Thermogutta terrifontis: one gene and its partner. The protein of the gene in region 1 interacts with the protein of each later gene in a pairwise test. Links are inferred from orthologs where the notes say so. Each region holds a gene or a part of one and is shown in the gene's direction. Other genes may lie near its edges.

What was found. Proteins that work in one complex are often made in the same cells at the same time.
Region 2: the proteins of THTE_RS06990 (region 1) and dnaE interact in binary tests that used the Escherichia coli proteins (3 or more experiments, as listed by UniProt). The link is inferred for Thermogutta terrifontis from one-to-one orthologs.

The regions. Positions count from the first base shown.
Region 1 is NZ_CP018477.1:1,851,930-1,857,626, reverse strand. Bases 1,775-4,569 are described here. They hold THTE_RS06990 (pyridoxal phosphate-dependent aminotransferase), read left to right. Parts: upstream 1,775-2,511; coding sequence 2,512-3,627; downstream 3,628-4,569. Other genes in these bases: clpX (ATP-dependent Clp protease ATP-binding subunit ClpX), read right to left, coding at 3,707-4,569; THTE_RS06995 (DUF11 domain-containing protein), read left to right, coding at 1,775-2,151. Outside these bases: THTE_RS07000 (hypothetical protein), read left to right, coding at 1-817; more of THTE_RS06995, read left to right, coding at 853-1,774; more of clpX, read right to left, coding at 4,570-5,008; THTE_RS06980 (hypothetical protein), read right to left, coding at 5,293-5,550. UniProt on the Escherichia coli protein: Shows aminotransferase activity with methionine and histidine as substrates, and to a lesser extent also with phenylalanine.
Region 2 is NZ_CP018477.1:355,942-362,981, reverse strand. Bases 1,681-5,818 are described here. They hold dnaE (DNA polymerase III subunit alpha), read left to right. Parts: upstream 1,681-2,042; coding sequence 2,043-5,618; downstream 5,619-5,818. Also shown: THTE_RS01335 (hypothetical protein), read right to left, coding at 1-163; THTE_RS01330 (glucose-1-phosphate adenylyltransferase), read right to left, coding at 214-1,479; THTE_RS17795 (hypothetical protein), read right to left, coding at 6,646-6,930. UniProt on the Escherichia coli protein: DNA polymerase III is a complex, multichain enzyme responsible for most of the replicative synthesis in bacteria. This DNA polymerase also exhibits 3' to 5' exonuclease activity. The alpha chain is the DNA polymerase catalytic subunit.

The DNA.
Region 1 (5,697 bases):
GGCGGTTCATACAGGCACACGTCCCCCCCGGTTCAGCCACCGGAGCCCGACTATCGTCGCTCTCCTGGTGATGGGGTGGGTCTGCTGCCTGGTAATTGCCCCATTCTGGGGCGTCGCCTCCGCTCAGACGACCGGCTCGCAACCAGTTTTTTCAATTCAAGCGCCGCCGGGGCTGGTGGGGGCCACCCGAGCGGCAGGGCCCGGGCCGGTGGCCAATTATTTTCAGCCGGTGGAAATTCGCGGTCCACACGGCTTACAAATCGCCTTCGCGGATAGGAACGGCTTCACCGAGTTCCACAATCTCCCCGTCACCGTGGGGTTGCTGGTCGGTCGCGTTTACCGGTTAAAGGTCGCAGGCATTCCTCAGGCTGAGGGCGTTGAACTTTTCCCTTCCCTGGAGGTGATTGATCGGCTCTATCCGCCACCGGGGCAGGAACGTCATTTTCCGATCATCGTGGAGCTGCATCCCGACGACTTGCGGCTGGCCACGGCGGGGAAATATGTCACCCGAGTTATCTATTTGGAGGATCCGCAGCAGGCACTTCCCGTAGCGGAGGGAAACAGCGGCCAACTCTGGTTCGAAGTACGTCCCGACCAGGATCCTCTGGCGGTGGCAGATGCGCTGGGGCGTCCGCTGGTGATTGTACGGCTGGGCGGTCGCATTCCGCTTCCGGAAGAGGAATCCGACCCGGCCTTTTTGTTTGGCTCACCGCCCCTGGTTGTTTTCCCACCCAAGGTGAAGGTGTTGCCTGGTCCTCCATCGCGGAATTCCCCGGCCACGCTACCACAGCCGACACCGGAGGGCCGTCGTCCATGAATGGGAGCGTCAATCGGACTGACGGGGAGACAGGCATGTCGCCTTGGCTACGATTACTGTTAATCGCGATTTGCACGCTCATTTTCTGCTCTTGCAGAACCGTGTCGCAAGACACCGCTCAGGTTGCTGGACGTCCTCCCCTGCCCTCCCCCGACGCCAAGACGGCCCAACTCGCCGCAAATTCGGTTTTCAATCCAGTCCAGCAGGTGGCCTATTCTGGCGGAGATGTCGGCTCCGCAAATTCGTCGACGGTAGGAGCTGCGGAAGCTTCTGACCGAGGTTCCCCGCTGACGGTGGCTGCGCCGTCGGTTCCTCCCCCAATCCAGGGACCGATTTACGTGGATGCGCAAGGAAATGTGCTTCCTCGTGGGACACCACCGGGTGTGGTAACCGGTGCGTGGACTCCCCCCGGTATTGCTGGTCCCTGGCCGCAGGACGAGTTTCTGGCAGATGGGGGCGACTTACCCCCGTTTGCCGGACTCGCCGAGAACGGTGTGACCGGAATTAACCCCGAGGATACCGTGGCAAGGTTTCAAACGGCTGACGGCAAAAGCCGCGTCCAGCCCTTTAATCGGGTGTTCATTTACAGCCCACGTTTCGCTTCGGTCCGCCAGGTGGTGGGCCTGCGGGCGGATGAACAGGCAGAAAAAGTGATGGGGGTTTCCACCCCGACCCACATGGCTCGTATCGAAGAAGTCCAATCCGTGGGAATGGGAACGCAAAACTACCAGGCCCGGGCAGAGGTGCAACGTCGCGGTCTGGCGATCTTCCAGAGTGGCCAGCGCGATGGAGCCGTCTCTCAGGCACTGGGACCGCGTGGCTTCTCCGACGCTTTCAAGCCTTACGAGAATTTCAGCTTGATCGTCAAAGGCCAGATGGTGGCCGACGAAATGCCCACACTGGCCCAGAGTGTCCAGGCCGCCGTCGCTTGGACCGCCGATTCCCAGGTCCAGGTGGTGGTGGACGGCCGTGCCGCGTCTGAGGAAGTCGGCGTGAGCCGGGTGCACAGCCTCTATCGGGTGCAGAGCCGTTATGGCGAAAGCAAACTGCGACTGGTCAAAGTCGCATCGACGGCAACCGCGCTCCCTGGCGAGACGGTTGATTTCACGCTCCGATTCGACAACGTGGGCACAGTCCCGATTACAGACCTCCTCATCATCGACAATCTCTCCACGCGATTGGAGTACGTCGATGGATCGTCGCAGGCGAGCAAGGCGGTGGAATTCTCCGTCCAGCCCAACGAGGCAGGTTCGTTGACCCTCCAGTGGCGTTTGACCGAACCACTGCCACCCGGAGAAGGCGGCATCATTCGGTTCCAGTGCCGGGTGAGATAGTCCACCCGCTTCTCCCGAACACCTTCCCGCACAGAAACTTGAGACTGTCAGCCACGCGAGACAGCTGACCGCCACTCCTAGCGATGCCAATGAGTTGGCCCGTCGCATCGTTTTTTTTCCAACACTGATCGACACTCACCCGCTCCGAATAGGGTAACGCAAGCCGACCTATCCCGAGCTTTTATAAACGCCTGGGAGACGTCACGCCGCTAATGTGTCGCAAGGGCAACTCATAAATCGCCCCTACGTCCAAATAGAAATTGCCACACGGGGAGCGTAGTGAGCCAAGCTGCGTGGTGGTAACATACAGAGTTTGCATGTCAACCGGGTTTTCCCTTTTGGTGGATAGAGGCACGGCTTATGCTCGACTCCTGGATCGCCCACCGTATGCGTCAGTTTGATGCGTCCGGGATTCGTAAGGTTTTTGAACTGGGCGCTCGTTTGAAGAATCCTATCAATCTCTCAATTGGACAGCCCGACTTCGATGTCCCCGAGACGGTCAAGCAGGCTGCGATTGAAGCCATTCGAACGGGAAAAAACGGGTATTCGGTAACCCAGGGGATCGAACCCCTGCGGGAGAAGTTGCAGGAGCTCATCGCTCGGCGCTATGGACATCCGGACCGCGAGGTGTTCGTGACAAGTGGGACCAGCGGTGGTCTGGTGCTGGCCATCCTATCGCTGGTGAACCCAGGCGAAGAGGTCATCATCTTTGACCCGTATTTTGTTATGTACGAGGCGCTCATCCACATCGCGGGAGGAGTGCCTGTGGTGGTGGACACATATCCGGATTTTCGGATCGACGTCAGCCGAGTAGAAGCCGCTCTATCCCCGCGGACAAAAATGGTTATCGTGAATAGTCCGGCCAATCCAACCGGCGTTGTGGCAAGCGAGCAAGAGCTTCGAGATCTCGCCGATTTGACGCAGAGGCGTGGGATCGTGCTCTTGAGTGACGAGATTTATCGCGATTTCTGCTATGACCAGCCGTTCGTTTCCCCCGCCCAGTTCAATCCCTCCACGATCGTCGTGGAAGGGTTCAGTAAAAGCCACGGAATGCCGGGGTGGCGGGTAGGAGTCGCGCATGGGCCAAGCGCGATCATCCAGCAAATGCTCAAGCTCCAGCAGTACAGCTTCGTCTGTGCGCCGCAACCATTTCAGTGGGCGGCTTTAACGGCTTTGGATGTGGATATGTCGGCCTATTTTGCCGCCTATCGGCGAAAGCGCGATCTGGTCGTTGAGGGGCTCCGCGACCTCTATGAACTGGTTACACCTCGCGGGGCCTTCTATGCCTTTCCAAAAGCGCCCCGGGGAACTGCTACAGAATTCGTCATGGAAGCAATAGAAAAACACCACCTGCTGATCATCCCCGGTAAAGTGTTCAGCCGGCGTGATACCCACTTCCGCATTTCCTATGCCGCACCAGATGAGGTCATTGAGCGCGGCATTGAGGTCCTGCGTCGAATGGTCAGGCAGGTTTAAACCGTCAAGAGAGGATAGCCTTCGTTACGCCAGACAGCGGCCCACCAGTTAAAAAGCGGCGACCAACCTGACGGCGTTCTCAGGCCGTCTTCTGCCTTGCCACGGGATGTCCCAGAAGTGGCTTCCGCCCCTCCACGACGTCGACGTCCACAATGTAGCGGTAGCCGGGCGGCTGATCGGGAAGAGAGTACAAGGCATCCAGCATGATGCCTTCGACGATCGAGCGTAAACCGCGGGCGCCGGTACCCTTCTCGTAGGCTTTCTTGGCAATGAGCTGGAGGGCTTCGTCGGTGAACTCCAGCTCGGCGTTCTCCATGGCGAAAAGCTCCTGATACTGCTTGACGAGGGCGTTTTTCGGTTCGGTCAGCACCCGGACCATGGCCGGAACATCCAGCGGACGAAGAGCCGTCACCACCGGTAGCCGACCGATGAATTCCGGAATCATTCCGAACTCCACCAGGTCTTCGCTTGTTACGTGTGACAGGAGATATTCGCGCCGGAGCTCGTCTTCCGACAATCCCCCCTGCTGGCCCGGGACTCCGGAGGCAAATCCGATGGATCGTTTCCCCAGCCGGCGGGCGATGATTTCTTCCAGCCCTACAAATGTGCCACCGCAGATGAAAAGAATATTTGTCGTATCGACCTGGATGTACTGCTGTTCGGGATGCTTGCGGCCGCCTTGCGGGGGCACATTGGAGATCGTCCCTTCCAGCATCTTGAGCAGGGCCTGCTGCACTCCCTCCCCTGACACGTCACGCGTGATTGAAAGGTTGTGGCTGGTTTTGCGGATTTTGTCGATTTCGTCGATGTATACGATTCCCCGCTGAGCCGCCTCAATGTCAAAATCTGCCGCGTGAAGCAACTTGAGGAGCAAATTTTCCACGTCCTCTCCCACATAACCTGCTTCGGTAAGCGTCGTCGCGTCCCCGATGGCGAAGGGAACATCGAGGAGCTTGGCCAGCGTTTGCGCGAGGAGTGTTTTCCCTGATCCCGTCGGACCGATGAGGAGAATGTTGGACTTATCAATCATTACGTCCGACGTCCCGCGATGCATCAGTCGGCGGTAGTGCGTGTACACCGCCACCGCAAGGACTTTTTTCGCTTCCTCCTGCCCAACGACAAACTCATCGAGCTTGGCCACGATTTCGCGCGGTGTGGGGACCCGGGCAAAAAGAGGCCGCGCTGTCCCGGTGCGGCGCCGCTCCTGCTCCAGGATCGACTGGCAAAGATCGATACAGTCGCCACAGATGTAGACATCACCGGGCCCCTCCACGAGGGGGCCGACGTCCCGATAGCTTTTGCGGCAAAAGGAACAGAACGCGCTCTTTTTGCTCGCACTGGCATTTCGTCGACCCGAGGTGAAGTCCCGTCCTGTTGGCATGCTCATGATCCCCGGTGATTACGGCAATTCTTATGGACTCCAGACCCGACCTCGCACCACTCGCGACAGGACACCGCTCCTCCGATTGTTCTGTGCCGGGCCCAACGCTCCAGGTGTCCCCCTGACATTCATTGGTCATCGGCTATCCGGTCGCCAAATCGGGTACGCAAGGCGGACAATGGATGTTATTTGACTAATCAGAACGTCGGGCACTCCCCGAAAATATTCACACACTTAATGTTGATCTCATCCCCCCTATGAGCAGGGTGACCAATTTATGAGTTTCATTTCTGAACCACTTTTCCCCGGCCTTGGACCGAATTCTTCAACCTTTCCGCAATTGCCCGGTATTCGGCATCGCTCAATCGGCCCTCTCTTTTCAAGCGTTCCAAGTCGAGAAGTGTATCCCCACGGTCCAACACGTCGTCGCCGGTCACTTCCCGCCGAAGTTTTTGCAGAACGTAGATCCCCACCGCGATCAAGGCAACGAGCGCCGCCAGCCACGGCAAAAGAGTCACAATGAGTTGAAAGGTCTGAAGCATAAGCAACACCAAATTGGGCAAAATATTCGGAATGCCTGCTGCAGCTCATGGAGCGCCGGTTCGCAGCGGTGGGCGCCTCGCCTGCTTCCCTCCCACCAGGATCACGGTAAATCGGGGCCATTACGAGCCTCATCTGAATTGTACCGT
Region 2 (7,040 bases), 1.5 Mb from region 1 along the record:
CCTCTGCCGCTGCCTCTTGTCCAACCCCGTTTTTATCGGCGCGGAGGAGAATGGCCACGTCTCCATTATCGCTAGGGAGCTGGCAGGCCCCAGCGATCAGCGCTCCCCAGGCAATGCTCAGGCCTCCGCTCACCGCGAGAATGGCGCGCCCAGTTCGCGTCATGTTTTCCTCCCAGAAGCCGGCAAGAGCCCGTCATGCGAATATTCGAAGCTTCAGAGAGCCCAGTTGTCGGGGAGAACGGTACCTTTGGGGATGACGGTGACCCCGTCGCGGATCATGCAGTATTCCGTTTCCGGAGCGTCTTTCACACCTTCCGCATTGACGATGCGAACATTTTTGCCGATGCGGCAGTTTTTGTCCACAATGGCGTTTTCGATGTAGCTATTCTCATCGATCATGAGGGCCTGACGGTCGGCCGTGGGAGCCTCGTAAAAATCGTTCCCCATGATGATGGAATTCCGGATGACGCAATTCGGACCGATGATGCTCCGCAGACCGATGATACTGTTTTCGATGACAGCTCCCTCACCGATCACACAGCCATCAGCCACGAGACTATCCCGGATATTGGCTCTTTCAATTCTCGAAGGCGGCAAGAACCGTGCCCGAGTGTAAATCGGGGCGTTCGGCTGATCGAGGGCAAAGGGAGGTGACGGCCGGGTAAGGGCGAGGTTGGCCTCGAAGAATGCCCCGATCGTTCCGATATCCTCCCAGTATCCGTCGAAAAGATGCACGAACACTCGCCGCGCGCGAACGGAAGCGGGAAAAACCTCTTTACCGAAATCGCGGTAATCTGTCTTTTCCAGAACGTCCACAAGTGTCTTTCGGTTGAACAGATAGATACCCATATTTGCCAGAAAAGGCCGCCCATGCGCTTTGAGTCCGAACTGGGCAAACCATTCGGGATCGGTCCGCATGAAGCTGAGTTCTTCTTCGGTTTTTGGTTTTTCCAGAAAACCGAGCACGCGGCCGGTCTCGTCGATTCGCATAATTCCCAGGGAGGAGGCGGCTTCAGCGGTGACGGGCAGCGCCGCAATCGTGACATCAGCCTCACTCCTCTGGTGTGTTTCTAAAAGTTTCCGAAAATCCATCCGATAAAGCTGATCGCCAGAAAGAATAAGGACATAATCTATGTCATCGCGATCAATATAGGAGAGATTTTGCCGCACCGCGTCGGCGGTTCCCTGATACCAGTCTGTCCGGGTAAGAGTCTGCTGGGCTGCCAGAATCTCCACGAAACCTCGGTGAAACACATCGAAGTTGTAAGTTGCCCGGATGTGCCGGTGGAGACTCACCGAGTTAAACTGGGTGAGCACGTAAATGCGACTGATTCCGCTGTTAATGCAGTTGGAAAGAGGAATATCGATGAGACGATACTTTCCAGCGATTGGAACGGCTGGCTTTGACCGATATTTGGTTAGCGGATAGAGCCGAGTTCCTCTACCTCCCCCTAGGACCACTGCCAGGACATTGTTCATACGACCACCTACGCCGGGATGCCAAATCCTAGAGCCGCGCCAGAGACTTCTCTTGCCATACTACCCAAAATTGAACGAGATGCAACCCATCGGCGTGATGAGTGATCCCCAGTTTTCGGCTCGAACTCCGCGAGGCCAAAAGCTTGATGTGTCGGAGGGGCACGCTTGTCGTGCCCGGTGAAAGGCAATTGATAATCGAACGTGGCACCACGGACCCGACAAGCGGGTCCCTCCGGAAAAGGTCCCTCCGGGAGGCGTACGTGACAAGCACGTCCCTCCGGAGTTTATTCGGAGGGGCACGCTTGTCGTGCCCGCGGAAAAGAATGGATTATCAATCCGTGTGCATCGGACGTGACAAGCACGTCCCTCCCAAATACTGGTTTGTCCTTGCGAAAAGCCCGAAGGACCGAGCCATCGCCAACTTGCGCACCTTCTGTCAAGTTATGCCTCTGTTGGGGATTGCGACCACCCTGAAGGGCGCTCTTTTCCAAATGGCGACCAGTGCTACAATCGGCAGAACACCTCATGGCACGACGCCTTGGTGACTTCTCGGAGGACGCAGCATGGCCACACCGCCATTTGTTCATCTTCACTGTCACAGCCATTACAGTTTGCTAGACGGAGCGGGCACCATCGACAGGCTCCTCGACCGGACGCGTGATCTGTGCATGAACGCCCTGGCGCTCACGGATCACGGGAACCTGTACGGGGCTCTGGAGTTTTATCAAAAGGCCCGCGACCGCGGCATCAAGCCGATCATCGGATACGAGGCCTACATAGCGCCGGGCAGCCGGTTCCAACGAGAAGCGGCAAGCATGAAGGAGGCCAGCTACCATCTCACGCTGCTGGCCATGAATCGGCAGGGTTTTCAAAACCTGCTCAAGCTGGCATCCGCGGCATTTCTTGAAGGGTTCTACTACCGACCGAGAATCGACAAGGAACTGCTCGCCCAGTATCACGAAGGCCTCATCTGCTTAAGCGGTTGTCCGTCGGGCGAGCTGGCGCGAACGCTTCTCGCCAGGGAAGAACCCGACGTCAAAAAAGGGTGCGAGGTCGCAGACTGGTTCCGCAGCCTGTTCGGCGATCGCTACTTCATCGAGATTCAGGATAATGGCACCGAAATCCAGCGCCAGGCGATGAAAGGGGCTGTGGAAGTCGCCCGAAAAATGAATATTCCCCTTGTCGCCACCAGTGACGTGCACTACGTCCTCCCCGAAGACGCCGACGCGCAGGACGTCCTCCTGTGCATCAATACCGGCAAGTTTCGCCACGACACCAACCGGATGCGGATGGATGGGCGGGAGTATTATTTGCGCTCCCCGGAACAGATGTACAGCGTGTTTTCCGGTCTGGAAGACGCCGTCCGGCGCACGCAGGAAATCGCCGCGCTGATTGATCTTGAACTGGACCTGGGACAGCGTCACTTTCCCATTTTTACCCCGCCCGAGGGCAAAACCGCCGAAGAATATCTCCGCGAGCTGTGTCTGGAAGGACTCAAGGAGCGCTACCGGGATGACCCGCGGCGGTTTCGCGATGGCCAGCTCGCGCCCGAAGTCCTGGAACGGCTGGAGAAAGAATTATTCGTTATCAACAAACTGGGCTTTGCCAATTACTTCCTCATCGTGTGGGACTTCGTTCGCTTCGCCCGCAGCCGCGGAATTCAGGCCACCGCCCGCGGGTCGGGCGTGGGGTCTCTTGTCAGTTACGCACTCAAGCTGAGTCACGTTTGCCCCATCGAATACGGCCTGCTCTTTGAACGCTTCCTCGATCTCAACCGCCGCGAAGCGCCCGATATCGACATCGACTTCTGCCAGGAGCGGCGGGAGGAAGTCATTCAGTATGTGAAGGAAAAATACGGCCACGAGAACGTCGCACAGATTTGCACGTTCGGCACGATGGCCGCCCGGGCCGCCATCCGCGATGTGGGTCGCGTGCTGGGACATCCGGTGGCCTTCGTCAACGAGATCACGGCCCTCGTGCCGGAAGGTCCCAAGGTCACCCTTCAGGCGGCTCTGGAAAAGAGCGAGGATCTCCGCAAGAAATACGAGACGGATCTGCGGGTGCGGGAAATCATCGATTACGCCAAACAGATCGAGGGGCTTGCGCGAAACGTCGGTACCCACGCGGCAGGTGTGGTTATCGCCGATAAACCGCTGGTCGAGTACGTTCCGCTCCAGCACGTCCAGGGGAAGGAGGAAATCATCACCCAGTGGGCGATGGCGGATGTGGAACGCGCGGGCCTGTTGAAAATGGATTTTCTCGGCCTCCGGAACCTCACCCTCCTCTCCAAGGTCATCAAACTCATTGAGGAAACTACCGGAGAACGCGTCGATCCCTACGCTTTTCCCCTGGACGATCGCGCGACGTATGACCTTCTCGCGCGGGGTGAAACGAAAGGCGTTTTCCAACTGGAAAGCGGCGGTATTCGTGAACTCCTCCAGCGCATGAAACCGGACAACATTCGCGACATCATCGCGGTGAACGCCCTCTATCGCCCGGGACCGCTGGAAGGCGGGATGGTGGACGACTACATCGAAGTCAAACACGGTCGCAAGAAACCCGAATACAAACACCCCGTGATGAAAGAAATCCTCGAAGAAACTCATGGGGTGATGGTCTATCAAGAGCAGGTTATGCAGATTCTCAATCGGCTGGGGGGCATCGAGCTGGCCGACGCCTACACCTGCATCAAAGCGATCAGCAAGAAAAAGCTCGATAAAATCGCCAAGTACAGGGAACAGTTTATCGAGGGCGCCTGCGCCAAGGGGCTGAGCCGCGAGGACGCCGAGGAGCTTTTCAACCTCGTGGAAAAGTTCGCGGGATACGGCTTCAACAAGAGCCACTCCACGGCCTATGCACGGATTGCCTACATCACGGCCTATCTCAAGGCCCATTATCCGCTCCAGTTCATGGCGGCCCTCCTGTCCAGCGACATCAGCACCCGCAATTTCACCCGCAAGGATTCCCTCGTCGAGCATCTCGAAGACTGCCACCGGATGGGCCTCGTTGTGTTGCCGCCGGACATCAATCGGTCCGAGGTCGAGTTCACGGTGATGGATGGGAAAATCGTTTTTGGCCTGGCAGCCATCAAGGGCTGTGGGGGCTCGGCGGCTGAACGGATTGTCGAGGAACGCCGGCGAAACGGTCCCTATAAGAGCCTCTTCGAATTCTGCGAGCGGCTCGATGAAGCGGCTGTCAACCGTTCGGCGATTGAATCCCTCATCAAGGCCGGGGCGTTTGACTCGCTCGGAGCAAAACGCTCCCAACTATGGGCGGTGCTGGACCAGGCCATTCAGGCCGGAGCCAGTGCCGCCGAAGATCGACGCATCGGCCAGTTGAGCCTCTTCGGAGATAACAGCGAATCCGTGTCCTCTGTCGAGGCGCGCCTGCCGGATATCCCGGAATGGGAGGACCACGAAAAGCTTGCCCGGGAAAAAGAGGTGCTGGGCTTCTATTTTTCCAGCCACCCACTCCGCGAGTACGAGCAGATGCTCCGCCGTTACTGTACCCACACCATCGACGAACTGGGGGAACTTTCCCAGGGCACGGAGGTCGTTGTGGGCGGTGTCGTCTCCGCTATCGTCACCAAACACACGCGGACCGTGCGAACCGACGGCCCCACCAAGTTCGCCATGTTCGATCTGGAAGATATGTCGGGCATTGTACGGTGCATCCTCTGGCCGGAGCCTTACGCCCGGCTGGGTCACCTTTTGAAGGATGACGCCGTTCTCGTCGCTTTGGCCACCGTGGACAAGCGGGGGGGCGGTGACGAAGCCACCTTGATCGTTCAGGAGCTTGTGCCGGTGGATGAGCTTCGCCGTCGCTTCACGCGGGGATTGGAAATCCGGATTTCCGAGCGACAACACGGCCCAAATATTCTCCCCGACCTCTACCGCATTGTCCGTGGATACCCCGGCCCGTGCTCGCTCCAGCTTATGATCCAACTCGCGGATGGCCGACGCGTCATCATGGCCTGCGACGGCCTGGGCGTGCGATTGGATGAAGAGCTGGAAAAGCAGGTGGAAAACCTGCTGGGAAAGGATTCGCTGGGGTATCTGGCCGCTCGTCCCAATCTCCGCGGGAACGGTGGTAACGGTAATGGCAACGGCAATGGTCGGAACGGTGCTTACCGCCGCTAAACGGGAGGCGAGACACCTTTAAAAAGTTTCGTTAAGGTGTTCAGCACCCGATTTGTCCCCAGTTTTCGGCTGGAGCTGTGAGAGGCCAAAGGCTGAATGTGTTGGATAGGTGCACCTGTCGTGGCCGGCAACACATATGGAGTGCGGGGCTTTAGCCCCGCTTTCAGCGCGGGACTTTAGTCCCCGGTGAAAGGGAATGGATGATCCAACGTCGAAAAGCGGACCCGACAAGCGGGTCCCTCCCAAGAAAGGATTCGGTGGGGCACGCTTGTCGTGCCCGCTGAAAGGCAATGCATGGTCGATCGTTAAACTGCGAACGTGACAAGCACGTCCCTCCGAAAGGTCGGAGGGGCACGCTTGTCGTGCCCGATGAGGAGGGATAGGTCATCAATCGGGATTCATCGGACCCGACAAGCGGATTCCTCCGATGTGCGGTAGGGGCGATTCATGAATCGCCCCCAAAAACACGTCTACCAGGACTAAACAAGATGTTCGCTAGGGGCAATTCATGAATTGCGCCTACCAGGGGACCGTTTTCGTGGTCCCGGCAAAACGCCGTAAACGGCAAGGTTGTGAAGGCTAAAGCCTTCACTAAAAAGCGGCGATGAATCGCCGCACTCCATGGAGTGCGGGGCTTTAGCACCGCTTTTAGCGCGGGACTTTGGTCCCGGGTGAAAGGGAATGGACGATCCAACGTCGAAAAGTGGACCCGACAAGCGGGTCCCTCCGAGCTTTAGTCCCCGTCGAAACACAATGGATGATCGAACGTTGAACGGCGGACGTGACAAGCACGTCCCTCCGAAAGGTCGGAGGGGCACGCTTGTCGTGCCCGATGAGATGAAATGGATCACCCATGGTGGAAAAGCGGACCTGACAAGCGGGTCCCTCCGAGCTTGCCGGGGCAATTCATTAATTGCCCCTACTGTTTAATCAACCGAATGTATACGTGACAAGCACGTCCCCGCGGAAGAGGCACCTCCCGCCTGCATCGCCGCTCCCACGCTTCGTGATGGAAAGTTCCACAGCCTCACTCCACCTCGGTGTGGAGATCGATCGGCATGGCGAGAATTTTCTGGCGCAGCTCTTCCACCAGCTCGGCAAGGCCACGGATTTTGTTGGGCAGGCCAAGTCCTCCTTCTGCAGGCGAACTTGATGGATCAAATCTTAGAGCTGGGACGTGACCTCCGCGCATCACTGGTCTAAAGGGCCTGGAGTGTTCATTAAAGCATCCTAGCGGCAAGGCAAGCAGAATGGTTGGACCGCATCGTTCCTGAGCGAGAATCTTATAGCAGACGCCGTTCAACACCAACATAACAGTCCACGGAAGATTTGTCGATTCGACAATGTGTTAATAATGCGTCAAAACCGTTGATTGAACTCTCTAAACTCCTATGGTCCCTTCGGGTGGGATGAGTTGCCACT